4 regions of the Romboutsia lituseburensis genome follow, and region 2 is predicted to be linked to each of the others. Evidence: riboswitches for the same ligand, from Rfam matches in the RefSeq annotation. Region 2 holds a riboswitch; each other region holds the start of a gene.
What was found. Region 2 has a riboswitch for thiamine pyrophosphate ahead of NWE74_RS04000 (MTH1187 family thiamine-binding protein). Riboswitches for the same ligand answer to the same signal wherever they lie in the genome.
Positions count from the first base shown of each region.

Region 1: it holds a riboswitch for thiamine pyrophosphate, as region 2 does, so the genes downstream of both, thiM (hydroxyethylthiazole kinase) here and NWE74_RS04000 (MTH1187 family thiamine-binding protein) in region 2, are expected to answer to the same signal.
Region 3: it holds a riboswitch for thiamine pyrophosphate, as region 2 does, so the genes downstream of both, thiD (bifunctional hydroxymethylpyrimidine kinase/phosphomethylpyrimidine kinase) here and NWE74_RS04000 (MTH1187 family thiamine-binding protein) in region 2, are expected to answer to the same signal.
Region 4: it holds a riboswitch for thiamine pyrophosphate, as region 2 does, so the genes downstream of both, thiS (sulfur carrier protein ThiS) here and NWE74_RS04000 (MTH1187 family thiamine-binding protein) in region 2, are expected to answer to the same signal.

Region 1 is NZ_JANQBQ010000001.1:3,422,856-3,430,484, forward strand. Features, by position in the region: gene NWE74_RS16480 (bifunctional diguanylate cyclase/phosphodiesterase) at 1-1,047, opposite strand, end outside; gene NWE74_RS16485 (iron-sulfur cluster biosynthesis family protein) at 1,275-1,571, shown strand; gene NWE74_RS16490 (cation-translocating P-type ATPase) at 2,201-3,964, opposite strand; gene NWE74_RS16495 (metal-sensing transcriptional repressor) at 4,334-4,609, opposite strand; TPP riboswitch at 4,823-4,916, shown strand; gene thiM (hydroxyethylthiazole kinase) at 5,060-5,854, shown strand; gene tenA (thiaminase II) at 5,882-6,556, shown strand; gene thiT (energy-coupled thiamine transporter ThiT) at 6,549-7,145, shown strand; gene NWE74_RS16515 (hypothetical protein) at 7,353-7,629, shown strand, end outside.
Region 2 is NZ_JANQBQ010000001.1:792,277-799,905, reverse strand. Features, by position in the region: gene miaB (tRNA (N6-isopentenyl adenosine(37)-C2)-methylthiotransferase MiaB) at 1-206, shown strand, start outside; gene NWE74_RS04010 (HD domain-containing phosphohydrolase) at 391-2,145, shown strand; gene NWE74_RS04005 (NUDIX hydrolase) at 2,222-2,833, opposite strand; TPP riboswitch at 2,952-3,053, shown strand; gene NWE74_RS04000 (MTH1187 family thiamine-binding protein) at 3,251-3,541, shown strand; gene NWE74_RS03995 (ABC transporter permease) at 3,516-4,280, shown strand; gene NWE74_RS03990 (ABC transporter substrate-binding protein) at 4,291-5,298, shown strand; gene NWE74_RS03985 (ABC transporter ATP-binding protein) at 5,279-6,025, shown strand; gene NWE74_RS03980 (hypothetical protein) at 6,180-7,241, shown strand.
Region 3 is NZ_JANQBQ010000001.1:1,247,175-1,254,803, reverse strand. Features, by position in the region: gene NWE74_RS06120 (NCS2 family permease) at 1-583, shown strand, start outside; gene NWE74_RS06115 (polysaccharide deacetylase family protein) at 855-1,796, shown strand; gene NWE74_RS06110 (DUF1294 domain-containing protein) at 1,858-2,130, opposite strand; gene NWE74_RS06105 (NUDIX hydrolase) at 2,265-2,870, shown strand; gene cysK (cysteine synthase A) at 3,106-4,005, shown strand; gene epsC (serine O-acetyltransferase EpsC) at 4,017-4,571, shown strand; gene NWE74_RS06090 (GIY-YIG nuclease family protein) at 4,638-4,946, shown strand; TPP riboswitch at 5,023-5,118, shown strand; gene thiD (bifunctional hydroxymethylpyrimidine kinase/phosphomethylpyrimidine kinase) at 5,229-6,068, shown strand; gene thiE (thiamine phosphate synthase) at 6,075-6,704, shown strand; gene NWE74_RS06075 (collagen-like protein) at 6,738-7,514, opposite strand.
Region 4 is NZ_JANQBQ010000001.1:1,315,068-1,322,696, reverse strand. Features, by position in the region: gene recQ (DNA helicase RecQ) at 1-1,614, shown strand, start outside; gene NWE74_RS06460 (hypothetical protein) at 1,699-1,923, shown strand; gene NWE74_RS06455 (DegV family protein) at 2,236-3,081, shown strand; gene NWE74_RS06450 (threonine/serine ThrE exporter family protein) at 3,432-4,193, shown strand; gene NWE74_RS06445 (threonine/serine exporter family protein) at 4,195-4,689, shown strand; TPP riboswitch at 4,949-5,059, shown strand; gene thiS (sulfur carrier protein ThiS) at 5,172-5,366, shown strand; gene thiF (sulfur carrier protein ThiS adenylyltransferase ThiF) at 5,368-6,165, shown strand; gene NWE74_RS06430 (thiazole synthase) at 6,190-6,972, shown strand; gene thiH (2-iminoacetate synthase ThiH) at 7,000-7,629, shown strand, end outside.

The DNA.
Region 1 (7,629 bases), 2.6 Mb from region 2:
TAAATAGTCTAACTTAGATTGTTTTTTTATACCTTTTAATAACTTTATGTTCTTATCTAAGACTAAAGTATCTCTAAATATAAGTAAAAGTATGCTTATTATAGTTACATTAATATATTTATAAGGTAAAATGCTAGAATCTATGAACTTAGAAACATAAAGATATAATAATAAAAACAGTATAGGTATTATACCTAAAAATGTATTAGTAATTTTATTATTAATTTGAGTATGTTCATCGTCAATATACTCTTCATTTATATATTGGTCTTTGATAAGGTAATATAAAAATATTAGATGTAAGATTATATGAATAAAGTTGTTTAAACTTAAATGAAGAATATAGGCAGATTTAGGGTCTAATATTTTTAGCATATAGCTACTATAATATATAAAGTTTGAAACAAAGAAAGATGCTAATAAAACAGAGCTAGCTTTTCTGAATTTCTTTTTATATATTGAAAACATAAAAAGTAGCATAACAAAAAATCCATAAAATATCATAGATATTTGTTCTAAATTTGAAAAAATAATTTTGACATTTTCAGATTTAAGAAAATAAGATTTTAAAAATGTAATTAAAAACATATTGTCTAAACTATCAAAAAACAATATAGCAATAGGAATAAATGCAATTAAAGAATCTCTTAATACAATATAAAATATTTTATATTTGGATATGTATTTAATTAATTTAATTAAATAATATGAAGTACTTGCAAAAAATATTATTATAAGTAAATAGTCAATAAATACTGGAAATTCTTGTTTTATATGTATAGAAAGTAGTATTGATACTAAGTCTATAGTAGAAAGTAAGTACATGATAGATAAAATACTAAGTAAAATTTTATGAATTTCATTAGTATTTTTAATTTTCTTTGTAGTATATATAATAGATGTTAAAATTTGTAAATTCCATATTACGTTGGTTAAAACATAGATATCATTTCCACCTAAAAAAGAAATATGATTAAAATCTACCCTACTAGAAACTATAAAAACCACACATGTAATTAATACTTGAATCCAAAAAAATAAACGCATATATCCACATCCTTAAAAAATACTTACAAATACCTATTATACCCTTTTTACAACTAAATTAAAATCAAATCGACATAAATTTCATAATTAATTAAAAATTTAATGTATATTAAGTATTTTTAGAATATATATTAATTATTCTTTACACAAAAACTAATATGTGTTATATTGTGGACAATTGGATAACATAGCTAATAAATTAAAATTTTTATCAGAGGAGATGGAAAATGGAAATATTAATTACACAACAGGCAAAAGCTGAATTAGATAAATTACTAAAAAACAGCGAGCATAAATATATAAGAATAGTAACAAAAAGAGAATCTATATTTGAAAAAGGTAGATTAGATTTTACATTTGATAAGAAAGAAGACGATGACTTACTTTTTAAAGCAGAGGGATATGAGATAGTAATAAACGTAAAATTAGCTGCTCAATTACAAAACTTAACTATATCTTATGGTGGGCTACTTAGCAGAGATAAATTTACAGTAGAAACTGATTTTGGATTATTCAAATATTAAAAATATTTATAAATAGATAAAAAGTCGCTTCGCTTAAGCAACTGCGTTGGCGCTACACTTCATGTCGCCAACGACTTCATCCGTTGCTCAAAACAAAAAATTTAATTAATTATGAATTTAAAATAAAGAATTGGTTAATATATTATTACAAAGGTGATGTAGATTACCTTGTATCTAAACACACTAGATAAAAGCTAGGCAATAACCTAAATCTTTTACTAGTATCTATTGGGTGTCTAGATAGATGAGATGTCTTAGGATATCATATTAAATAACCTAACTGAGATTAAAATTACCTCTTTTTAAACTCATGACTGTTAGTAAATGAAGTCAATAGCCAATAGGTGACTAAATGCTAAGTAGTAGATGTTATTTAATAAAAGTCGAAAAGAGGGAAAAGCATAAGCTTTGGTAAAAGGCACTAGATTTGATGGATATAACTATTAAATCTATTGTCTTTTATTTTTTTGTAAATTAGAAAAAGTCATATAAAAGAGTTAGGCTAATATAGAATACAAAAAAGAATATACATAGGATATTATACATATATTCTTAATTAATTTATTTGAAATAATTTTAATAAATTTTTCTATTAGAATTAATCATATTAATAATTGATAATGATAGTATTAAGCAATTTTTCTATCATACAATAATGCGGCATTTAATACTACTAATACTGATCCTAAGTTATGAACAAGGGCTCCAGTTACAGGATTAAGCAATCCTAGTACTGATAAAATAATTGCAATAATATTAATTAGCATCGCTATAGTAATATTAAACTTAATTGTTTTTAATGTAGAGTTAGAAAGTCGTTTGATATATTCTATTTTACTAATATCATCTCCCATTATAGCAATATCAGCGGCTTCAATAGCAATATCACTTCCCATAGTTCCCATTGCGATTCCAACTGTAGCCGTTTTTAAGGCAGGCGCATCATTGACACCATCCCCAACCATGCATATTAGCTGTCCTTTGTTTTGTATATTAATTATAGCTGATACTTTATCTTCTGGAAGTAATGATGATTTTATTTCTTTTATTCCAACTTTATTACCTATATACTCAGCAGATTTTTTATTATCTCCAGTTAGTAGTACAGTTTGTGAAATTCCACTTTGTGAAAGTTTATTTATCATAGTATTTGCATTTTCTTTTATCGTATCTGAAAGAGCAATAATTCCTATAATACAATTTTGTTTTGCTGTAATAATAATAGCTTTTCCTTGTTCTCTTAATGATAATATTAAACTATTAATATCCTCAGGAATATTAATACCTTCCTCAATCATCAACTTTTCATTACCGCATAATATTTTATTATTTTGTACTTTAGAAACTACGCCTTTTCCAACAATCATAGAAAACTCTTCTGGTTCGCAAATATCAATTTTATTTGTTTTTGTAAAAGATACTATTGCTTTTCCTATAGGGTGCTCTGAACGGGTTTCAGCTGAACCTACACTTTTTAATAACTCATTTTCTGAGATATTAATAGGGATAATATCTGAAACAACTAAATTTCCATGAGTTAATGTACCTGTTTTATCAAAAGCGACCACATTAATTTGTCCCATACTTTCAAGTGCTTCACCAGATTTTATTAAAACTCCAAATTTCGTTGCTTGACCAATTGCAGCTACAATAGATGTTGGTGTAGAAAGAGCTAAGGCACATGGACAAAATACTACAAGTACTGTAACTGCACGTGTAATATCTTTTGTTATAAAATATGTAATAATAGCAATAGCACAAGCTGTTGGTACAAACCAAGCCGACCATTTATCTACAACTCTTTGCATCGGTGCTTTATTATCCTCTGCTTGTTTTACTAGTGATATCATTTTTTGCAATGATGAATCAGAAAAAGACTTTGTAACCTTAATATCTATTGAACCGAAACAATTAATTGTTCCTGTATATACCTTGTCACCCTTAATTTTATCAACAGGCAATGATTCTCCAGTCATAACAGATTGATCGATAGATGTTTGACCAAATTCAATTATTCCATCGGCAGGGATATTCTCTCCTGGTAAAACTCTAAGAATATCATCAATTTGAATATTTTCTGGGTCTATAAATTCTTCTTTTAAAGTTCCATCTGAGTGGTAAATAATTTTTCTACCTTTAGCAGGAACCAGCTTTAAAAGTTGTGTAATTCCTTTTTTAGTACGGTCAACTGTTTTATCTTCAAGCCATCCACCTATAGCCATAATAAATGCAACTTCACCTGCTGCAAAGACCTCTCCTATAAAAATACATGCTATCATAGCAATAGTAATAAGTAGTGCAGAGCTAATATAAAAACTTTTAACAACTCTTTCAATCGCTATCCAAGCAAGTGGAAATCCAGATATTAATATAGATATCCATGCTGGATCAATTAAAAATTAAAATTCCCAAGTAATTCCATGTGTTCTAATAAACTAATTCCTAAAAATATTCCAGATACAATAATCATTGGAAAGGAATTAAGAAAATCATTGATTTTTTTCATATTTCACCTCATTTTAAATTATTAATAAAAAAAATATACATATACCCCTATAGGTATGTATTAGAAGTGAATTATCTTAAAGTCAATAAAAAAGTCGCTTGGCTCCTGTCGCTAACGACTTCGTCCTTTGCTCAAAATGTTTTTTATACTCAAAACCAATTTATTAATATAACTTACTTTCATGAATTATCCACAGAAAATGAAGTATCATAATATCCTTAGGCATAAAAAAAGTAGTTTATATAAACTACTTTTTTTATCCCATTCTTGAAAAATGTTCAATGGCTTTTGCAAAGTCTTTAATTGTTTTTTCAGTATCTCCATGTTCAATACCATCTTTTACACAATGGTTTATATGACCTTCTAATACTAACTGTCCAACTTTATGCACTGCTTTTTTTACTGCATTGATTTGAATTAAAACATCTTCACAAGGTATATCTTTATCAACCATTTTATCTATGGCATTTAATTGTCCCATTATCTTTTTTATCCTTTTATGTAAATTATCTGAATCCATACATTGACGCATAGTCTATCCTCCACCTTTAAATTCTATCTATTATGTAGAAGAATATCATTGGTATTTAGTAATGTCAATAAAATATATACAACAGTTAAATTTTTAGATATATTTCTTACAATAAGAATAAATAGCTATTGATTGTTTATTTTTTGCTGTAAATTGGAAAAATTAGTTGACACATAAAAATAAAGTACTATACTTAAAGTGTAAATAAAATTTAAAAATTGCTAGGGGAGCCATATGGCTGAGAGGATTACCGACCCTTATACCTGATCTGGATAATGCCAGCGTAGGGAAGCTTTATAAGACTTGACACAACAAATATTATTTTAGATAGTTATAAATCTAAACATTAATTTTGATATTTATTGTACATAAAGCTATACCTAATCAGGTATAGCTTTTTTTACGTTTAAGAAAATTAAATGCTAAAACTTAAATTAGGGGGGCTTTAAGATGTTTAATTTAATTGAAAAGGTGAAAGACGTAAATCCATTAGTTTTACATTATACAAATAATGTAACTATAAATGATTGTGCTAATATAACGTTAGCATTAGGGGCAAGCCCTTTGATGAGTTTTTCATATGAGGAAGTAGAAGATATAGTAAAAGCAGCAAATTCAGTAGTTATAAACATAGGAACTATGAATTCAGAGTTATTAAACTTATATCTAATAGCAGGTAAAGTTGCTAATAAATATAAAAAGCCTGTTATATTAGATCCAGTAGGTGTATTTGCAACTGAAGCTAGAACAAATCTTACAAATAAACTTTTAAATGAAGTTAAGTTTGACGTAGTAAAAGGAAATGTGGCAGAAATTAAATTTATAGGTGGATTTGATGTAAAGGGAAAAGGTGTGGATTCATTTGATGATGAAACAGATTGTACAGAGATTATAAAAAAAGTAGCTAAGAAGTTAGAATGTGTAGTAGCAGCAACAGGAAAGACAGATATTATAACAGATGGAGATAAAGTTTATAAAATAAATAATGGAACTGAAAAACTTAAAGGAATAACTGGAACTGGTTGTATGAGTGCAAGTTTAATTGCAAGTTTCTTAGGGTGTGATGAAGACACATTAGAATGTGCCACTATGGGAGTTTTAACAATGTCTTTATGTGGTGAATTAGCTGATAGTCAAAATCCAGCTATAGGAAGCTTTAAAGTGAATTTAATGGATGAAGTATATAAATTAAATGTTGATAAATTAAATACATATGCAAAGATAGAAGAATTAGCATTAGCTTAATAAAACAAAAAGAATGGAGAGATAGATATGTTATTTACTGAGCGTTTATTTGAAGGAAGTAAAGATATTTGGGAAAGTTATTTAGAGCATCCTTTTTTAAAAGAAATAGGAGAAGGAACTTTAGATAAAGAGAAATTTAGAAAATACCTTATACAAGATTATTTATATTTAAAAGAATATACAAAAGTGTATTGTATGGGAGTTGTGAAAAGCAACACTATAAGAGAAATGAATATGTTTTATGAAGGTGCTGATGGGATCTTAAATGATGAAACAGCAAATCATATTTCATACTTAAAAGGTTTTGGAGAAAATATGGATGAAATAGAAAAATATGAGTATCACAAAAACAATGAAAGTTATACAAGCTATATGAAAAATGTATCATTAGCAGGTGGGGCTAAGGAAATAATATCTGTAATACTTCCTTGCACATGGAGTTATAACTATATAGGACTTAAATTAAAAGAAAACTATAAAGATTGTATAGAAGATAGTTTTTATAAAAGTTGGATAGAAACTTATAGTAGTGAAGGATATACTAAGTTTACAAATGATTGGATAGATTTTACTAATGAAATATGTAAAGACCTAAGTGAGGAAGAAGAAAGAAATCTTATAAGTATATTTAGAAAAGCTAGTATATATGAAATGGACTTTTGGCATATGGCATATGAAGGGAGTGAGCTAGCTTATGTTTAATAGTATATTACTTGTAGTTTGTGTAGTTCCATTAGTTTTATATGTTTTAAAAATAAGAAAGTATAAATTTAAAACAAAAGAAATGGTTGTAATAGCAATGTTTAGTGCAATGAGTTATATATTATCATTAATTCCATTTGTAAGATATCCTCAAGGTGGAGGAATTAACATGTTCTCAATGTTACCATTGTTATTGGTATCAGTTTTATATTCAAGAGAGGCAGGACTTACAGCCGGTCTTATAACAGGAACTATAAGCTTATTAATAGGCGGATACATAATGCACCCTGCTCAAGTTATCTTAGATTATGCTATTCCTGATATGGCACTAGGTCTTAGTGATATGTTTGGAAAAGATGATAAGAAAAAAATTATATTTGGTAGTTTAGTTGCAATATTATTAAATACAACGTCACACTTCTTATCTGGAGTATTTTTCTTTGGTCAATTTGCACCAGAAGGAATGAACCCCGTACTTTATTCATTCTTATACAACTTCTCAGGTCATGGAGTAGAAGGAGTACTTTGCGTAGTTATAATGGCATTACTTCCATTAGCTAATTTAAGAAAAGTTGCAAGTTTACAATAAATACTTTCATGACATAAATTATCAAATTGTAAATAAATTGTAAGAATATTGTTATTTTATTGTAAATACTTATTATGCAAAATTTGGTATCATTAGTTTAAGCTAAACGAATTTTAAGCAACGGACGAAGTCGTTGGCGATATGAAGTGTAGCGCCCACGCGGTGGCTTAAAGCGAAGCGAATTTTAATAATAAGGAGAATAAACTGATGAAACTAAAAGTGAGTTTACTGGCATTAATGATGAGTTTAACTTTAGTAGGATGTGCAAATCAATCAACTACTACTGAAACTAAAAAAGATAGTAATCAAGTACAAGAAAATATAGATTCACCAAAAGACAACGCAAAAGATGATAATGAACAAAGTGATGATATACAAAAAGAAGATATAGAGGCAAAACAAGAAGCAAAAAGTGATAAAGTTAAAAAAGAAGAATCTAAAAAGAATTTAAAGAAGCAAGAAGAGAAAAAAGAAGCAAAATCAG
Region 2 (7,629 bases):
AAATTAATAAAGAATACGTAGGAAAAACAGTGGAAGTCTTAGTAGAGGGAAAAAGTAAGACTGATGAAGAGAAATTTACAGGAAGAACAAGACAAAATAAATTAGTTAATTTTGAATCTTGTGAAAAAGATTTAATAGGAAAATTAGTTATGGTGGAGATAACTGGAGCTAATAGCTTCTCGTTAGTAGGTAAGGAAAGTAAATAATTTTTAAATAGAAGGGGTTGTCTCAGGATAGATGCATTTAATCTATTAGCATTGAATTTAGTTGCTTTTAGTTTAGATTTTTTTGAGACAGTCCCTTTCAATATATTATTAGTACAATGGGGGATAAATTTAATTGATGTGAAAAAAGGTGGAGAATAATTAATAAAACATAGGAGACTTGATTATGTTTGACAATATGTTAGAGATATTACTAGATAATATTCCATACTCTATTTGGCTAAAAAGCAAAGAAGGACATTTTATATTTGTAAATAAATGCCTATGCGATAGTTTGAAAAAAACCAAAGAAGAGATATTAGGAAAAACTGTTTATGATATATATGGAGAAAAATTAGGAACAGAATATACAAAAAATTATAAAGAAGTGGAAAATCTAGGAGAAGCTAAAATGTTTTCGGGATATCAAGATGATATATTTTTAGAATGTTATATAGCGCCTATTAAAAAAGATGGAAAAATAGAAAGTTATTTAGGTATACTCCAAGATCAGACTGAACGCAAAAAATATGAAGATGAAATAGTAAAACAAAAAAATTTATTAAAAACTATAATGGATACAATTCCAGATTCTATATTTTATAAAAATTTAGATGGTGAATACATTAACTGTAATGTATCTTTTGCCCAAAATTATTATGAAAGTGATAAGGAAAAAATTATAGGAAAAAAAGATTTAGATATTATAAAAGATGAAAATTTTAAAAATCAAATTATTAAATCTGATGAAAAAATAATAAGAGAGCGAACTACTCAAACTACGAATATTAATATAAAAGTTAATGGAGAAACAAAATATATGGAGTGTATAAAAACTCCTTTAGTAGATATAGAAAATAACATGTGGGGAATTGTTGGTATATCAAGGGATATAACTGAAAGAAAACTGGTAGAAAAAGAATTAAGAAAAATAGGTTATAATGATAAGTTAACAAACGTTTATAATAGGGCTTACTTTGACGAAAAAATTAAAACTCTAGATAATGAAAGGTATTTGCCATTAAGTTTAATAATGGGGGATGTAGATGGATTAAAAATAGTAAATGATACATTAGGTCATTTAAAAGGAGATGAGCTTTTAGCTCAAGTATCAAATGTATTAAAAAGAGTTTGTGATGATGGGTTAATAGTTAGGTGGGGTGGAGACGAATTTATAATATTACTTCCAAATACAGAATCTAAAAAAGCAGAGCAAATATGCAAAAAAATTACACGTGCTTGTAAAAAAGAACCGTATACGTCTATACCTCTAAGTATATCCTTAGGGTATTCAACAAAAAGAAACTTAAAAGATAATATAGATGACATTATAAAAGATGCTGAAGAAAAGTTATATAAAAAAAAATTACCAAGAAATATAAATTCTAAAAAGAAAATTCTAAAAGGATTAATGGAAATCTTAGAAGAAAAAAGCTCAGATGCAAAAAAGCATACAGATAGAGTAGTATACTATGCTAAAAGATTAGGTAAAAGATTAAAACTTAGTATTGATGATCAAAAAGAGCTTATAATTTCAGCTATGCTTCATGATATTGGTAAAATAGGAATACAAAATGAAATTGCATCTAAAAATGGTAAACTAACTGACGAAGAATTTAATATAATAAAAACACATGTAGAAAAGGGATATAGGGTTGCTAAATCTAATTATGAGATAGCATATGTAGCAAATAATATACTATCACATCATGAAAAATGGAATGGTACAGGGTATCCTATGGGGTTAAAAGGCAAAGAAATACCGTTTTTAGCCAGAGTAATATGTGTTATTGATGCATATGATGCAATGACAAGTGAAAGGTCATATAAGAAACAAATGACTAATGATCAAGCTTTAAAAGAAATTGAACGATGCTCAGGTACTCAATTTGATCCTGAGATAGTTAAAGTTTTCATAGAAGAATTTAAATATGAAAATTAATTGGAGTAAAAAAAGTAGTTTATAAAATATTATATTTTATAAACTACTTTTTTATATTATATAAATAATTACCATACTAATCATTTAAAATTTCTAAGAAGTTTTGAAGTATTTTTGCAGTTATACCCCAAATAATATAATTATTATATTGATAAAATAAAACCTCGTAATTTCCTTTTCCAAATTTATAGTTTTCTTTGTTTGGAATTATATCATAAGGAAAATTGCTATCTGGTATAATTTTTACTTCATTGTTATAGTAGTTAGGCTCATATTTTAACAAATAAGGTATTGGTACTAAAAATATATGATCGACTTCATCTTTATTTATATTTAAAGTTTCAATATCATTTAATATACCGACATAAGGGTGAATAATTAAATTAGCTGGAGTTATAAGTAAATCTAGTTCAGATATTATTTGAATATTATCTGGGCATGTACCAAGTTCTTCACAAGTTTCTCGAATACAAGCATTATAAGGTGTTTCATTTAACTCTATTTTCCCACCAGGAAAGGATATTTCATTGGGTTGAGATCTCAATGTCTTGGATCTAACTTGAAATAATATATAAAAATTATTCTCTTTTTTTACAAGAGGAATGAGTACAGAAGCTTTTTTCATATTTTTGTGCCCATTTATATAAGGTTTATAGTTTGAAAGTTTATCTTTTAGGGTATTAATCATGATGTCCTCCTTATAAGTATTATATACTTATTATAGTATATGAAATAGTAAGAATTATAGGACAAATATAAAATAATTGTTAAAAAATGATAATTATAGTATAATCAAATTGAAAATACACATATTTCAGGGGAGCCAAGTAGCTGAGAGGAGATAATAAATCTCGACCCTTTAAACCTGTTTGGATAATGCCGGCGTAGGGAGAAAATCAGATTATATAAAGGCTATATTAAAAAGTAAGTTTTGTAATAATCAACAATTAAAGCCAAAATATAATTTCTCCTTTTATAATTACGAAATATCGATTTTAAAATAGGAGATTAATTATATTTTGGCTTTTTTATGTTCAATTAAACTATTTTTTTATAAATATAGAAATATTATCTGAATGAATAAAAATAAAGGATGGTGGATTATATGGTAATAGCAGATGTAGCAGTAGTACCTTTAAGACCTTATAAAGGTGAAGAAGAAATGTACAAGGTTGTAGATGTATGTATAGAAGAAATAAAAAATAGTGGTCTAAAATATGAAATAGGTGCAATGAGTACAACGATAGAAGGCGACTTTGACGAAGTATTTGAACTTCTAAAGAAAATACATAAAATACCTTTTGATCTTGGCTGTGAAAGAGTTATAACAACAGCTAGAATAGATGAAAAAGCTGGGGGAATAACAATAGATGAAAAGCTTAAAAACCATAGATAAAGTAAAAAATAGCTTATATCCAATAATTACATTTTTAAGCATATTACTTATATGGGAATTAGTAGTACAAATAAATGATATACCTAAATATATACTTCCAGCACCAAGTGACATAATAAAGGTATTTAGTAAAGATTATTTAAACTTATATACAAATACTTTAACAACTTTAAATGAAGCATTGTTAGGGTTTATTATAGCAATTATAATATCTTTAGTTATGGGAATACTTATGGACTTCATACCGATATTTAAAAAATGTGTTTACCCAATAATGGTTGTATCTCAAACAATACCAACTATTGCAATAGCACCTCTTTTAATAATATGGTTTGGATTTGATATGTTACCTAAAGTTATAATGGTAACTATGACATGTTTTTTCCCAATACTTATAAGTTTTGTAGATGGAATAGAAAATTTAGATAAAGATTATTTAAACTTATTTAAAACAATGAATAGCTCAAAATTATCAACATTTATACATTTGAAGTTTCCAATGTCTATGGAGAAGCTTTTTTCAGGACTGAAAATTTCAGCAACTTATGCAGTAGTTGCAGCAACAGTAGCAGAGTGGTTAGGGGGAACCAAGGGGCTTGGAGTATATATGGTGAGAGCAAAGAGTGCTTATGCTCTTGATAAGGTATTTGCTTCAACAATACTTGTAGTAATTTTTAGTTTATTATTTGTATTGTTAGTGCAATTAATAAAAAAAATAGTGTTAAGGCACAACAACTAGGGAGGATTTTATGAAACTTAAAAAATTAGTTAGTCTAGGATTAATAAGTGCACTTACAATTAGTACTTTAAGTGGGTGCTCAAGCAATAAGAAGTCTGAAGATAAAAAATCTAATGAAGAAAAGGTTACAATGGTACTAGATTGGACACCTAATACAAATCATACTGGATTATTTGTAGCTCTTGAAAATGGGTATTATAAAGAACAAGGGTTAGATGTTGATATAATACAGCCACCAGAAGGAGGAGCAGCTACTTTAGTGGCTACTCAAAAGGCAGACTTTGGAATAAGTTATCAAGAGGAAGTTACATTTGCTAAAACAAGTGATGATCCACTTCCGATAAAAGCTGTAGCAACAGTTATACAACATAATACTTCTGGGTTTGCAGCGCCAAAAGATAAAAATATAAAATCACCAAAAGACTTTGAAGGGAAGGTTTATGGTGGTTGGGGTTCACCAGCTGAAGATGCTATATTAGATGCGGTTATGAAAAAAGAAGGTAAAGATTTTAAAAATCTAAAAGTAGTAAATATAGGAGATGATGATTTCTTTACAGCGACAAGCAAAAACATAGATTTTGCATGGATTTTTGAAGGATGGACTGCGATAGAAGCAAGTCAACGTGGAGTAGAGTTAGACTATATACCAATAGGTGAAGTTGATAAAAGACTTGATTATTATACACCTATTATAATATCGAATGAAAAATTATTAAAAGAAAAACCAGAAGTTGCTAAAAAATTCTTAGAGGCAACAAAAAAAGGTTATGAATATGCAATAGAAAATCCTAAGGAAGCTGCTAAGATACTTGTAAAACATGCACCTGAAATAGATGAAAACCTAGCAATAAAAAGTCAAGAATATTTAGCTGAAAAATATATTGATGATGCAAAAAGATGGGGAGAAATGAAAGACAGTGTATGGAACAATTATACAGAGTTCTTAAGAGAATATAAATTGATAAATAAAGACTTAAAACCTAGTGAGGCTTATACTAATGAATTCTTACCAAAATAAAAATGTTAAAATAGATATTAAAAACATTTCTAAATCTTATGAAGATGTTAAGGTATTAGATAATATAAGTATAAGGGTCTGTGAAGGTGAATTTGTAAGTATACTTGGCCCTAGTGGATGCGGTAAAAGTACTATATTTAATATGATTACAAATTTAATCGAATATGATAGTGGAAGTATTGAGATTAATGGTAAATTGAGTTATATGTATCAAAAAGATTTATTACTACCTCATAAAACTATAATAGATAATGTTAGTTTGCCATTAACTATTATGAAGGAAAAGAACTTTTATAATAAATCTATAAGAAAAAAAGAAGCGCATAAAAATGTTATACAGTATTTTAAAACATTTGGATTAGAAGGGTATGAAAATAAATATCCAAAAGAATTATCTGGTGGGATGAAACAAAGAGCTAATTTTTTAAGAACTTTTGTAAATTCAAATGATATTATGCTGCTAGATGAGCCATTTGGAGCGCTAGACTCTATAACTAAAGCATCAATGCAAAATTGGTTATTAGATATAAAAAATAAAGTAAATTCAACTATACTATTAATAACTCATGATATAGATGAAGCTATAATGTTATCTGACAAAATATATGTTATATCTAAAAAGCCTGCAATTGTAAAAAAAGAATTTACAATTGATAAAACTTATATAAGTGATGAAAACCTAGAATATATTGTTAAATTGAAAAAAGAAATATTAAATTTATTATAAACTAAGGCACATGGATTAGATAAAAATTCATGTGCCTTAGTTTGTATTTAAATAAGCATAAAAGCTGTAGTAAAGTAAAATATTAGACTTAAAAATATAATTTATGCTATAATTAAATCTGACTTTAAGTTTGAAATATAAAGGAGAAAAAAGTATGACAGAAGACATTAAAGCTATTTTTGAAGAAGATGAATTAAAGCTATGTGTCAACGAAAATGACATTTATATAAATATACCAAAAGAAATATTAAACAAAGGTATGAAATTAATAAAGGAATACATAAAAATATATAAAAATATTGAAGCATTAAAAGAAAGTGTAAATAAGTATTTATTTGATAGAAATAGTTCAATAAATCATATGAACATCCTAAATCAAATTTTGCAAATAAAGAATTATGAATATTTTAACGAAATAGAACCATTTATAAATGTTGATATAAATGATATAGAAAATAGATTATTAAATATGTGTTTAGTCTTTAATATAAAAATAGAGGATATAAATAATTTAAAAGATGAATTATCTCAAAACTATGTAAATAATACTGAGAACTTAAATAATATTATAGATAAAGAATATGTTAAAGAAATAATAAACTATATAGAAGATAATGAAATTTATTCTTTAAATCAGAAGTCTAGATATGGATCAATATCTAGCGAGTATGAAGTTAAAAATAAATCTGAAATAGTTGATAAAAATGAAGATGAAACTAATGGTGAGTATAGCCCAATTCTTGTTATTCATAGACCTGCAAAATATCATAGGGGTACATATATATTAGAAGAAAATTCTTATGTATATATAAAAAGACAGCCACTAGATGCATTAATAAAACAAGAAAGACTGGAAGAAAAGGGTATAGATTCAATGGGTGCTATACTATACAAAAAGTTAAAACACGATCTTACGAATGAGAATTTACAAGAATTGCTAGCTGAACTTTATGTGTACTCTCAAAAAAATAATTCTCAATTTGATAATATTAAATTAGCAGACATAACTTCTAATAAAGTGTGGATGACAGCAGACAAACTTAAAAAAGAATTTAAGGAACTTAGATATTATCATAAAAACTTAACTCAAAAAGTAAAAGAAATTTATGACTCAACAGGGGCATATTATACTCAAATAGGAGGCAAGTATATATTTAACAGTAGAGAGTTTTTACATAGCTATAAAACATATAAGGGAAAAGATATAACAAACTAAAGAATATTAAATGAAATTGTTAATAGTTTGTAAAATAGGTTAATTAATGGTAAAATACGATACATTTTAGTCGATGAGAGAATATATTTATAGAAAGAAAGAACATCACATTTAATTAATAATTAACCATTTTTACAAAACTAGGAATAATAAAATTTTTATAAAAGGAGATGTTAAAAGTGACTACAACAGCATGGATATTTATGGGTGTAGCTTGGACATCAATAATTGCAGTATGCAGTTTAGCTCTTGCAAAGGTACTTAAATAGTTTGTAGTTATCAAAATTTATAGCATCTAGTTAAAAAAGACTATCCAGGATATTTTTATTATGGATGGTCTTTTAATTTTTATAGATTAAATAAGAAATTAATAAAATCTATTACAGTT
Region 3 (7,629 bases), 450 kb from region 2:
AATACCATTTATAGTTGCAGTATTCTCTATAACTATTGTTATTGTATTTGAAAATATGGGAATTTTATATGGTCAAATGGAAGCTATAGGAAGAATTGATGAATTCCAAAAACCATTTACAATAGCAGGAATATCAAATATGATAGCAGGTATGTTTGGAACTAGCCCAACAATTGTTGCTGCAGAAAATTTCTCAGGTATAAGTGCAGGCGCAAAAGGAAAGATAGCTGCATTTACATCAGGAATATTATTCTTAGCATCGCTATTTTTAATACCTATACTTAAATTAATTCCTGATGGAGTAATAAGTAGTGTATTAATATTTATAGGATTTTTGATGATACAAACTTTCTTTGATATGAAAAAAGGGGACTTAATAGATAACATATCTATAATATTTATAGTTGCACTAATACCTCTTACTTATAATATAGTAAATGGTATAGCTTTAGGATTTATAGTATATACTGTTTTAAAATTGGCTTCTGGAAGAGGTAAAGAAGTATCTGTTCCGATGTATATACTTACAGCTTTATTTATATTAAGTTTTATTATGAATATATCAATGGGAATAATGCATTAAAGTAGTATAGGTAATTAATTCTTATTAAGAATTAATTACCTGTTTTTAATTGTAAAAAAAATTAAGTTGTGATACGATGAATCTTGTATAAGAAAAATAAAAAAAGTCTTTTTGTGGTACAATTTAAATAAAAATGTAGCTAGACGTAAAAATAGCTTGTTTAGTTTGGATACAAAACTGTAATTTTTATCTAGTGGACATTTTTTAAAAAAATAATATAATAATTAATAGATTGAAAAACGACAAAATAGGACAGAGGAGGGGGAGCTTAATGGCTAATCAAAAAATAAACTTTGGTAAAAAGAAAAAGAAATTAAATCCAAAAAAATTAGGAATAACAGCAGTTGCAGCACTGTTAGTTATATTTTTAGGAGTAAAGGGAGTAGGCGCAACTACATCTTATATCGCTGAAAAGAAAGAAGAAAAAATAGTACAAGAGAAAAAAGCAGAGGCTGAAAGAATTGCAGCTGAAAAAAAACGTAAAGAAGAAGAAGAAGCTAAAAAGAGAATGGTCGGAGTTAACCATGATGCTAAGCAGTACTCATATGATGCACTAAAAGTTTCAGAAAAACTAAAAACTTATGATTATACAAACAACGGAGAAAAAATAGTATTTTTAACATTTGATGATGGATCTTCAACAACAGTAACACCACAAATATTGGATACATTAAAGCAAAATAATGTTAAGGCAACATTCTTTGTAACTGGTCAAAATATCGAAAGAGGTGGAAAACCTGCAGAAGCACTTGTTAAAAGAGCTTTTGATGAAGGGAATGCAATAGCAAATCATTCATACAGTCATGATTATAAATATTTATATCCTGGTAGAACTCTTAATTTAGATAATTTCTTAGCAGATTTTAATAAGACAGATGAAATATTAAAAAGAGTAATAAGTCCATATTTCTCTACAAGAGTTTTAAGATGTCCAGGAGGACATATGTCTTGGAAAGGTATGGATACATTAGATGCTTACTTAAATGAAAATAATATGGCATCTATAGACTGGAATGCTTTAAATGCAGATGCAGAAGGAAGAAAGAAAAATGCAAGCGAATTAGCAGAACATGCTAAAAAAACAGCTGAAGGTAAAGAAATGGTAGTAATACTAATGCATGACACTTACGGAAAAGAAGAAACTGCAAAAGCACTACCAGAGATAATAAAATATTTCAAAGACAATGGATATGAATTTAAAACATTAGCATAGTTTAAATAAAAAATGGTGTAAAAGATAACTCTTTTACACCATTTTTTATTTAATTTAATTATTATATTATTTGAATTATTAAAAAAGATTCAATGATAAATATTAGAGGTATACCTACTGTAAATTTTCTCTTTTTAGTTTTATGTCTAAATTTATGCATTCCAACAAAAGAACCAATACTACCTCCGAGTATACTTAATAATAAAAGTGTTCTCTCACTTATTCTAAATTGATTATTTATAGCTCTTTTTTTATCTATATACATAGATAGAAATCCTATGAAATTTATAATTAAAATATAAAGAAAAACATATTTGAAATTTAAATTATACATAAAAATCTCCTTTCAATCTTAAGTGTAACTTTTATATAAATATATCATAAATTTAAAATTAATGATAAAAAAATAAATTATTGTTATAATAAAAATTAGTATAGTAACTGAAATAATTGAAGGGAGTAGATTAAGTGAATAACAAAATTAAAGATGTAAAGACCTTAGTTGAGACTAAATTTGTAGGTCTATATGATGTTGAATATAGAAATAAGCAAAATGAAGATAGACATTGGATGGTTGCATCAAGAAAAAATGAAGATGAATTAAAAGAAGTTTACTTAGAAGAAAAAGAGGATAAGATTGATGCTGTAGTAATAGCAGCTTTTCATGAATCAGAAAATAAATTAGTTTTGATAAAGCAATTTAGAGTGCCTATAAATAACTATATATATGAACTTCCAGCTGGACTTGTGGATAATGATGAATCAATGGAAAGTACAGTAGCTAGAGAGCTTAAGGAAGAAACAGGATTAGATCTTTTGAAAATAAATTATGTAAAAAGTAGACAAAAAGTTTATTTATCACCTGGAATGACAGATGAATCAGTAGCATTTGTGTACTGTACATGTGAAGGAGAACTGAGTAATGAGTTTTTAGAAGATGATGAAGATATAGAATCAATGCTTATCTCTAAGGAAGAAGCAAAAGAAATTTTAAAAAGTGATGAAATTATAGATATAAAATCATATTTGATGCTTCAAATGTTTGCTAGCATGGGAGATACATTATTTAATTAATATAAAAATACCTGAAATATATTTCAGGTATTTTTTATTATATATAAAAACATTTCTTTTTGAAAAAAATATATATTTAACAAAATGTACTTTTTTCAATATGTTTAGCTTATAAATAGGATATAAAAATTAAAAAATATTATATAAATAAAATTATATAGTTGCATTATCAAAATGATAATAATATAATAAACTTATCATTATCATTTTGATAATAAAATTTGGAGGTAGTTATATGGTGAATGAGAGTATATTAGAAATGATAGGTAATACACCTATGCTTAAATTAAATAAATTAGAAAGTTCAAGTATATATATAAAATTAGAAAAATATAATCCTGGAGGTAGTATAAAGGATAGAGCTGTATATTTTATGATAGATGGATTGGAAAAAAGAGGGGTTTTGAAAAAAGGTGATGTACTAGTTGAAGCAACAAGTGGCAATACCGGGATAGCACTAGCAATGATAGGTAAGTTAAAAGGTTATGAAGTGATAATAGTTATGCCAGAGACTATGAGTATAGAAAGAAGAGAGTTGATGAAAGCTTATGGGGCAAAACTTGTACTTACAGAAGGAAAACGTGGAATGAGCGGATCCATTAAAAAAGCACAAGAACTTTTAAATGAAAATAAACATTATAAAAGTTTAAATCAATTTGAAAATGAAGATAACCCATATGGTCATTATAAAACGACTGGAGTTGAAATATTAAATCAAGTAAAAGACTTGGATGTGTTTGTATGTGGTGTTGGTACTGGAGGAACATTAACTGGAGTTGCAAGATATTTAAAAGAAAAAAATCCAAATGTAATTATAGTAGCTATAGAACCTGAAAATTCGCCAGTTATATCAAAAGGTATCAGTGGATCTCATAAAATTCAGGGTATTGGAGCTGGATTTATACCTAAAAATTACGATGAATCACTAGTTGACATGGTTTTAACTATAAAAGATGATGAAGCATTTGAAGGTGTCAGAATGCTTTCTGAGAAAGAAGGTATATTAGTCGGATTATCTTCGGGTGCAAATGTTATAGGTGCTTTGAAAGTATCTAAAATATATTCTGATAAAAAAATAGTTACAATTGCTCCTGATGGAATTGAAAAATATATATCTATGGAAATATTTAAATAGAGGTGATACAAGTGTTAAAAAAAATAAATAAAGACATAGAGTATATTATGGAAAATGACCCTGCAGCAAGAAGTAAAATAGAGGTTTTTTTACTTTATCCATCTATACATGCTAGGTTAGTTCATATATTTACTCATTTTTTATATAAGCATAAATTATTTTTTGCAGCCAGATTATTATCTCAAATAGCTAGATTTTTAACAGGGATAGAAATTCACCCAGGAGCTACATTAGGAGATAGTATTTTAATTGATCATGGAATGGGAGTTGTAATAGGAGAAACTGCAGAAGTTGGAAATAGAGTAACTATATATCATGGAACTACATTAGGTGGAACAGGTAAAGATACAGGAAAAAGGCACCCAACGGTTGGAGATGATGTTATAATTGGTGCAGGTGCAAAAGTATTAGGACCTATAAATATAGGCTCTAACTCTAAGATAGGAGCAAATGCAGTGGTTTTAAAAGATGTGCCTGACGGAGCAACAGTGGTTGGTGTAGCTGCTAATATAGTTAGAATGAGAGGTCAAAAAAACGAAAGAGATTTGATTAAAGAAACTAAATAAATTCATTGAATAAAAGTGCATATTATAGTATCATTTTTTATTATAAAAAAATAAATGAGGTACAATATGCATTTTACATATATAATTAGGTGTATGGATAATTCTCTTTATACCGGATATACAACCGATATAAAAAGAAGGATGAAAGAACATGAAAGAGGAATAAATTCAAAATATACTAGGGTTAGAGGCTATAGAAATTTAGAAATATTTTTTATAAGTGACAGTAGAAGTAAAGCTATGAAATTAGAAAGTTATATAAAGAGATGCTCTCGAATTAAAAAGCTGTGGATTATAGAAAATGGAAATGAATTTATACAAGAACTTGAAAATAAATTATATTATAGCCTAGGAAAAATCGAAGAATTAAAATAATAAACAGAAAATTAAAAAATAATAATTAATTGACAATTATAGTAAAAATACTATAATTAAATTGTAAATAAATAATAAATATAGCTAGGGGAGCCTTTAGGCTGAGAAGTATAAACTGACCCTTATACCTGATCTGGGTAATGCCAGCGTAGGAAAGCTTGTACATAACTCTAAATATTACAATATTTAAACAAGTGTATTAAAGCTATACCTAATCTAGGTATAGCTTTTTATTTTATAAAATAATACTATAAATTTTTACTAAAGATAAGGGGGATAAATATGAAAAATTATAAAATACCTACATTAACAATAGCAGGTTCCGATTCAAGTGGGGGCGCAGGTATTCAAGCTGATTTAAAAACATTTAGTGCAATAGGAACATATGGAATGAGTGTGATAACTGCTGTAACAGCACAGAATACACAAGGTGTATTTGATGTAGAAGAATTAAGCCAAAATATTATAAAAAAACAAATAGAGGTAGTATTTGAAGATATAAAACCTAAGTCGACAAAAATTGGGATGGTATCCAGTCCTGAAATCATACTTGAGATAGCTAATACTTTAAAAAAGTATAATGTAGAAAATTTAGTAGTAGATCCAGTCATGATATCTAAGAGTGGGTATAGTTTATTAAGACCAGAAGCTAAGGCTAATTTAATAAAATATTTAATACCAATGGCATATATAGTAACACCGAATATTCCAGAAGCTGAAGAAATAACAGGAATTAAAATAAAAACAGTAGAAGATATGAAGGTAGTAGGAAATGAAATACTAAGTATGGGTCCTAAATATGTATTGATGAAAGGCGGACATTTAGAAGGAGATGCAATAGACTTGCTAATTGGAAAAGAAACATTTGAAATATTTAAAAGCAAAAGATTAAATAGAAAAAATACTCATGGAACTGGATGTACAATATCGTCAGCTATAGCATCACACTTAGCGTTAGGATATGATATTAAAGAGGCTGTAAAGTTAAGCAAAGAATATATAACAAATGCTATTGAAAATAGCTTTGATATAGGTCATGGCGTTGGGCCAGTACATCATTTTTATAAATTAGACCTAAAAAATGACAAAAAGGAGGAAAAACAGTTAGTACTAGCTGAATAAATAATTATGAAAAATGCTATAAGAAACAAATTAAAGTTATATTTAGTAACAGATAATGATATTTTAGAGGATAGAGACTTTTATAGATGCATAGAAGATGCAATAAGAGGCGGAGTTACTATGGTTCAGCTAAGAGAAAAAGATACATCAGGTAAAGAATTTTTAGAAAAAGCATTTAAACTTAGAGAAATAACACGAAAATATAATATTCCATTTATCATAAATGATAGAGTTGATATTGCTATGATTTGTGATGCTGATGGTGTGCATGTTGGGCAAAGTGATATAGATGCTAAATTTATAAGAAATATTATAGGGAAGAATAAAATATTAGGTGTTTCTGCTAGAAATTTAAATGAAGCAAAAAAAGCAAAACAGGATGGAGCTGATTATATTGGTGTTGGAGCTATGTACTCTACATCAACTAAATTAGATGCAAAATCAGTTTCTTATAAGACTGTAGGAGAAATAAAAAAAATAGTAGATATACCAATTGTTTTAATAGGTGGAATCAATCTAAATAATTTAGAAAATCTAAAAAAACTTGATTGTGATGGATATGCTGTTGTATCATCAATTCTTAAAGAAAGAGACATTTATGTTACCAGTAAAAATTGGGTAGAAGCAGTAAAATAAAAAGAGAGACTTTTTAAAGTCTCTCTTTTTATTTTACTTTTTATAAGGAACTTTTTTAGGTGGTATATATTTTTCTTTTGCCTTAGGTTCAGGAATAATAGGACAATCACAAATACCTTGAGGACCCATATCGCCCTTATCACCTTTAGGGCCAGCAGGGCCTTGAGGACCTACATCCCCTTTATCTCCTTTTTCACCTTTAGAGCTTGCTGCTCCAGCAGGACCTTGAGGACCCATAGGGCCTATATCTCCCTTATCACCTTTAGAGCCAGCAGGACCTTGAGGACCTATAGGGCCTATATCTCCCTTATCACCTTTAGAGCCAGTAGGACCTACATCTCCTTTATCTCCTTTAGGACCGGCAGGACCAGGTATACCAGCAGTATTACAATTTCCTACATTGCATAAAGGATTTATATAAGTTTCTTTACCTAAATCAATATACTGAATAGTATTTAATTTGATATAAATAGGACCTTTTCCAGAAGAAGTTTTCCCCATAACAGCGCAATGATTAACTTTGCAAATGCGTAGTCTTAAAATACATTCACTATTTTCTAATTTCAACCCCACTACTTTTCCAATACAGCTACATAAGATATTGTAGATTTGACAATCAGCTAAATCTACAGGATATACAAAAACAGGACAAGATCCTGTATTCATATTCTTACAACTCTTTTTGGTAGATTTTTTGTGATTTACATCACAAGAACAAGATTTTGAAGAACATATAGAAGTCTTACAATAAGAAGGCTTCTTGCAATCATTGTTGCAATTGTTGTCTTTTCCTATATAGTCTTTATACATATACAACACTCCATGTTAAATATTTTAATTTGTAGTTTTACTACGTAATATACATATATGCTTTTTATGTTAAAAATGGGACATTAAATAGCAAATAAATTATAACGTTCAAGTT
Region 4 (7,629 bases), 520 kb from region 2:
GTTGCGACAAATGCTTTTGGTATGGGGATAGATAAACCAAATATAAGGTGGGTAATACACTACAATATGCCTCAAAGTGTGGAAAATTACTATCAAGAAATAGGAAGAGCTGGTAGAGATGGTGATCCTAGTGAATGTGTATTATTATTTACTCCGGGTGATATACATACACAAAAGTATTTAGTTGAAGTAGGAATAGAAAATCCTGAAAGGAAAAAAATTCAATACAAAAAACTTCAACAAATGGTAGATTTAGTTTATAGCAATGGATGCTACAGAAAAAGTATATTAAATTATTTTGGAGAAGATAAAAAAGAAGATTGTAATAACTGTAGTAATTGTTTAAATGAAGGTGAAATAGTAGATAAAACATTAGATGCTCAAAAAGTAATATCTTGTATAGCAAGAATGAAAAGAGGATTTGGTGCAACTATGATTATAGATGTACTTAGGGGCTCTAAAAATAAAAAAGTAATAGAACAAGGATTTAATACTCTTACTACATACGGAATTATGAAAGAATATTCAACTGAGGATTTAAAAACATTTATAAATACATTAGTAGCTCATGGATTCTTAGAAGTTGTAGAAAATTTAGGTGCAAGAGGAAGCTATCCCACTATAAGATTAAATGAACAGTCTATGAAGGTAATAAAGAAAAAAATTAAAGTTGAATTTAAAGAATCTAAAGTTACAAAATCTAGATATGTTGAAAATGAATTGTATGAAAGATTAGTAGAACTTAGAAGTGAGATAGCAAGACAAAGTAATATAGCTCCATATATGGTATTTGGAGATGCGACACTTAAAAATATGGCTAGCACATATTCAACTAGTAAGGATGAAATGCTTAGCATATCTGGTGTTGGAGAAATTAAATATGATAGATATGGTCATCAATTTGAAAAAGTTATACAATTTTATATAGAAGAAAAAAATATAAATAAGAAGGAGTTATTAAAACAAAAGGCAAGCAGTGATGTTGATACTAAAATTAAAAATGATGAGTTTTTTGAAGTTAATACAGATTTAAAGTTATATGAAAAGTTAAAAAACTTGAGGGCAAGTATATCTAAACTTGAAGGCGTATTACCATACATGATATTGAGTGCAAATACTCTTAAAGAAATAAGTGGTAGGTATCCATTAGATGAAGAACAATTAAAGGATATTGGTGGAATTGGTACAGTTAAAATAGATAAGTATGGAGATGATATTATAAATATAGTAAGAGAATATATCGAAGAAAATAATATAGTATCAAAATGGGAGTATAAAAAAAGACTTAAATTAATACTTGATGGAGATAATAGAAAAAATGATGAAATTGTACTTGATTTATTAAATCAAGGCATGCAAATCAAGAATGTATGTGAAGAAATTGAAATATCAACATCAACTGCACTAGGATATGTTTGTGATTATTTAAAGCAAAGCAATATAATTAAATTTAATATAGATACTAAAAAATTCTATACTAAAGATGAAAAAGAAATGATATTAGATGCAATTGATAAATTTGGAGATGATAAAATAAGTGCAATAAAAAAAGTATTACCTGATTATATAAAATACGAAAGTATAAGAGCTATAATTTTAGAACGATATTTATAATATATATATATTTTAAGTATATAAATAAAGGTAATAAAATATAAATGTAGAAATTAAATAAAAACATTTATATGGGGGGGTTAGTTGGAGAGATGGTATAAAATTAATGTATGGCTAAGTGTTTTAGGAATACTAATTTTTGTATCTAGTTTAATATTTTTGAAACAAATGCCATTATTTTTATTACCAGCAATGTTTGGACTAGGAATGGCATTTAAGGGTGGTAAAAATATTTATAAAAATGAAGGGCCTCCTAAGACACAAAAATCAAAAAAAACTGATTATAATAAAAAGAAAAAGAAGAAGTGAGAAAAAATGCTAAAAAGTCATATGATTTTTTAGCATTTTTGCGCAACAGACGAAGTCGTTGGCGACATGAACGAAGCTGATTTTTTATTTATAGTACAATCATTGAAAAATTAATGATTAAATTTTATATGATAAAAGGTAATTTATTTTTATCATAAATATTTAAAGTTTTAACTCTATAAATTGTTTAAAATGTTTGATTTTTTACCATAAATATAATATATATTGAAAATATTAAAGAAATATGATAAAGTTTTAGTACCAGGTAATAAAATCAGGAAATGAAAATTACCATATACGGAGGAAAATATAATGAGCAATATAAAAATAGTGTGTGATAGTTTATCTGATATACCATCAGAATATATAGAAAAATACAATATATCAATAGTTCCATTAAGTGTAATATTTGATGGAAAAGAATATATCGATGGAGTAGATATAAATAAAGATGAATTTTATAAAATGCTTAGAGATAATACTAAGCTTCCTAAGACGTCACAGGTAACATATATAAAGTTTAAAGAAGAATTTGAAAGGCATATAGAACAAGGCTATGAAGTTTTATATATAGGAGGATCATCTAATGCTTCAGGAACATATCAAAGTGCAGTAATGGCCCAAAATGATATTGAAGGCGGTGTAGTAACATTTGATACATTATCTTTATCATTAGGATGTGGGTGTATGGTAGTATCAGCAGCAAAATTAGCACAAGAAGGAAAGTCCATAGACGAAATAGTAAAGCATTTAGAAGATATCAAAAAAAAATCATCTGTTTTATTTACAGTTGAAACGCTAGAATATCTTCAAAAAGGCGGCAGAATATCTCTAGCAAAAGCTACTATAGGAAATATGTTAAATATAAAGCCTATATTATGTATAGATGGCGGTTTAGTAAAACCTATATCTCAAGTTAGAGGAAAAAAACAAGTAATAGGTAAAATAATAGAAATCTTAAAAGAACAGCACGGTGAGGATTTTAGCAATAAGTGCGTCATAATTGGATGTGGAGATAACAAATTAGATTTAGACGTATTTAAGAAACGATTAATTGAAGAATTTGAGAATATAGATTGCTTAGAAGTAAATATGGGAAGTTGTATTTGTGCTCATTCAGGTCCAGGAGTATTAGGTATTGGATGCGTAGATAAGTAAATAAAAACTGCTTTATATGAGTTTCATATAAAGCAGTTTTTATTTTTATTTATTTATAAAATTAAACTTAATTTTAGAATTTAAAGTTAAATGTTTTTCATAAATAAATAAAAATTGTCCGTGTTATTAGAAAATTATAAATATTAGAACTTTGTATAAAAAAGTTAAAAAAATAAGTTGAGAAACATAAAATAAATATATACACAATATATAATAAAACATAAATAGGAAAAGGCTTTTTAAAAGAAGGTTGTAGTTTTATACATAAATATTTGGTGAAAAAATGTATAAAATATGTAAATTTCATATGTTATAATGAGTTTATCGTTAGGTGATAGGGGGGAGATTTTATGGATATTAATAGAGTTCTCAATTTTTCCTCTAATGCAGGAAGAGCAATGCTACAAAGCGGTGGAGAAACGTATAGAGTTGAAGAAACTATATCAAGCATATGTCAAGCATTTAATGTTGATGATGTAGATGTTTTTGCAACACCGACAGCAGTAATGGTTTCTGTATCTATTGAAGGGAAAATTCACTCTATAGTGAAAAGAATAAAATCAAGAGGGATAAATTTAAATAGGGTCCACAATATAAATTCTTTATCTAGAAAGATTAGTGTGGAAAAATTATCCATTGAGGAATGTGAGAGAGAATTAGAAATAATATGTATTGATGATAGCTACGATACAGAAAAAATATTAGTCGCATCAGGAATTGCTTCATCAGCTTTTACAATGTTATTTGGTGGAGAAATCAATTCTATTATAGTTTCTTTTTTAGTGGGAATCATAACCAAATTAATTTTTATGAGTTTAAGCAAGTCATCACTAAATGAATTTTTTATAAATAGCATATGTGGTGCAATTATAGCTATTTTTTCTATAATACTTTTAAAGATAGGGATAATCAGAGAGATTGATAAATTAATAGCTGGATGTATAATGTTGTTGGTACCAGGACTTGCACTAACTAATTCTATAAGAGATATAATAGAAGGTCAACTAATATCCGGTCTTACTAAAGCTGCAGAGGCATTTTTAGTGGCAGTATCTATTGCTGTTGGTACAGGAGCAGTAATACATTTATATTTAACAATGGGGGGGATTTAATATGATACTAGAAGCAATAGCATCAGCACTATCTGCAATAAGCTTTGGTATTATTTTTAATATAAAAGGAAGACGACTTTTAGCAGCTGGATTTGGAGGAGGATTAAGTTGGTTTGCTTATAAACTTTGTTTAGCCAATGAAGTTTCTCAGGTATCTTCATTTTTTATAGCTGCAATATGTTTTAGTATATATTGTGAAATTTGTGCTAGAGTGTATAAAACTCCAGCAACAACATTATCTGTATGCTGTTTAATACCTTTAGTTCCAGGTTATGGTGTATATAATACAATGTATGAATTTATAAAAGGAGATTATATAAAAGCTATAGATTATGGTATAAATACATTATCCTTAGCGGGTGCTTTAGCACTAGGCGTTATTTTTGTATCTACTTTATTTAGAAATTTTAATTTGCACAAGACACTAGATAATTTGTTAAAGTCTCCAAAAAGGATAAAAAACACAAAACAAACGTTAGAAGAAAGTTTTGAGTAAATTTAAAATCCCCATTATTAAAAATAATGGGGATTTGCTTAATTTTTAAATTAAGCTCTTAATATATATTTCAAACTTAAACTGTGTAGTAATTTTGCAGTGGTTTTATACAAAATCTTTTTAATTATATAATTTAAGTGATATAAAGTCAACTCAAATTGTATAATTAAAAATTTAACGATAAAAAAGATAAAATATTATATTACATTGTTGAGATGGTAAAAACACTATGCTATACTCAAAGTGTAAAAGTTAATAGAATATAAGCTAGGGGAGCTAGAATTGGCTAGCTGAGAGAAAAGCCTCAACTTAATACCCTACTAAACCTGATCAAGGTAATGCTTGCGAAGGGAAGCTTTTAAGTATACTAAAATTTTTGAGTATACATTTTTTATATTATGTAAATTAAGTGCTTTCCTAGAAATAGGATAAGCACTTTTTTATTGAAACAATAATACAATTTTTATTTAGAAGGGGGTAATATGAAAGTAAATGGGAAAAATCTATCACTTGGAGATAATAAAAATATTTTAAGTCTTTTAGAGTATTTCAATTTAAATGAAGAACAAGTGGTAGTTGAGGTGAATTTTGAAATAATAGAGTCTGAGAAATATAAAAATTATATTTTAACAGAGGAAGATATTATAGAAGTAATAAGCTTTGTAGGGGGGGGTTAAAATTAAAATTTTTTTAAATGAAATTCATACAGAAATAGATGAGAAATTAACTTTATATGAAGTTAGGGATAAGTACAAAAAAGAAAGCGACATTGTAATATTAAATGGCTACCCTGTTGAAAAAAATTATAAGTTACAAGAAAGTGATAAAGTTAGTTTAATTAAAAGGGGTGAAAATTTAAATTTAGATAAAATAGAAAAACTTTTAGCTGCAAGGCATACTCCCAATATACATGAGAAGCTAAAAAAAGGAAGTGTTGCTATATTAGGATTAGGCGGATTAGGATCAAACATAGCAATTTCTTTAGCGAGGATTGGAGTAGGGGAGCTAATTATAGCCGATTATGATATTGTTGAGCCATCTAATTTAAATAGGCAACAGTATTTTATAGATGATATAGGCAGTTATAAAACAAGTGCCATTAAAAATAATTTAAATAATATAAATCCTTTTATAAATATAAAAAAAATTAATGAAAAAATTACTAAAGAAAATATGAATTTATTTAAAGATGCAGACATTATTGTAGAAGCTTTTGATAATCCAAAATCAAAAGCTGAAATAAGTAATTATATATTAACAAATATGAAAGAAAAATTTTTAATTGCATCATCTGGAATGGCAGGATATTATGATTCAAATATGATACAAACAAAAAAACTTAGAGAAAATTTTTACATATGTGGAGACTTAGTAAGTGAAGCAAAAATTGGAGATGGTCTAATGGCACCTAGAGTCGCTATATGTGCAAATCATATGGCAAACTTAGTGATTAAAATATTAGTTGATAAATATTAATTATAGCAAATTTAGGGGGATAATATGGATAGATTAGTTTTAGGAGATCATAAATTTAATAGTAGACTTCTTATAGGAACAGGAAAATATGGATCAAATGAAATATTACCTAAGGTAATAAATGAGAGTAATAGTGAAATAATAACAATGGCTCTTAGAAGAGTTGATCTAGATAATAAAGAAGAAAATATATTAACACATATACCAAAAGAGATGACAATACTACCGAATACATCAGGAGCAACAAATCATCAAGAAGCTGTTAGGATTGCAAGAATTGCACGTAAAATGGGATGTGGAAATTTTGTAAAGATAGAAATTATTTCAGATACAAAATATTTATTACCAGATAATGATGAGACAATCAAAGCAACTGAAATTCTGGCTAAAGAAGGTTTTGTAGTCCTTCCGTATATGAGCCCAGATCTTTATGCTGGAAAAAGGCTTATAGATGCTGGAGCAGCAGCTGTAATGCCTTTAGGATCTCCTATAGGATCAAATAGAGGGATTAGGATGAAAGAAATGATAAAGATTATGATTGAAGAATTAGATATACCTATAATTGTAGATGCAGGTATTGGAAAGCCATCTCAAGCAATGGAAGCAATGGAGCTGGGAGCTGCAGCAGTATTAGTAAATACCGCAATTGCATCAAGCAATGATCCAGTAAAAATGGCAAAAGCATTTAGATTAGCAGTAGAAGGTGGAAGAGAAGCATATCTTGCTAAGTGTGGAATAGTATCTGATTATGCAAATGCATCATCACCTCTAACTGGTTTTTTATCACAGTTAAGCACAGTAAAGTAAATATAAACTTTTAGGGGAGTGGGGATCATGAGTTTTTATGATGTTTTAAATTCGTATAAAGATTTTGATATATATGGATATATGGATAATGTAACCGATGAAAATATATTGAATTCGTTGCAAAAAGATTATTTAGATGAATATGATTTGCTTAATTTACTTTCGAAAAAGGCAGTAAAGTATTTAGAATTAATGGCACAAAAATCTAATAAAATAACTAATCAATATTTTGGAAAAACAATATGTTTATACACGCCGATGTATATAGCAAATTATTGTATTAATAAATGTGTATATTGCGGATACAACTTAGACAGTGGTATAAAAAGAAAGAAATTAACAATAGAAGAAATAAAAAATGAGGGTGCGTTTATATCAAAGGAAGGTTTTAAACATCTATTAATACTTACAGGAGAAAGCAATATACATTCAGACGTAAAATATATAGGAGAAGCAGTGGAAACACTAAAATCTAAATTTTCATCTATAGGTATAGAAGTGTATCCTATGGATGAAAAAGAATATGAATATCTTGTATATAAAGGTGTTGATTCTCTAACTGTATATCAAGAAGTTTATGATGAAGATATATACAAAGAAGTACATATAAAAGGTCCAAAATCAAATTATAAATATAGATTAGATGCTCCTGAGAGA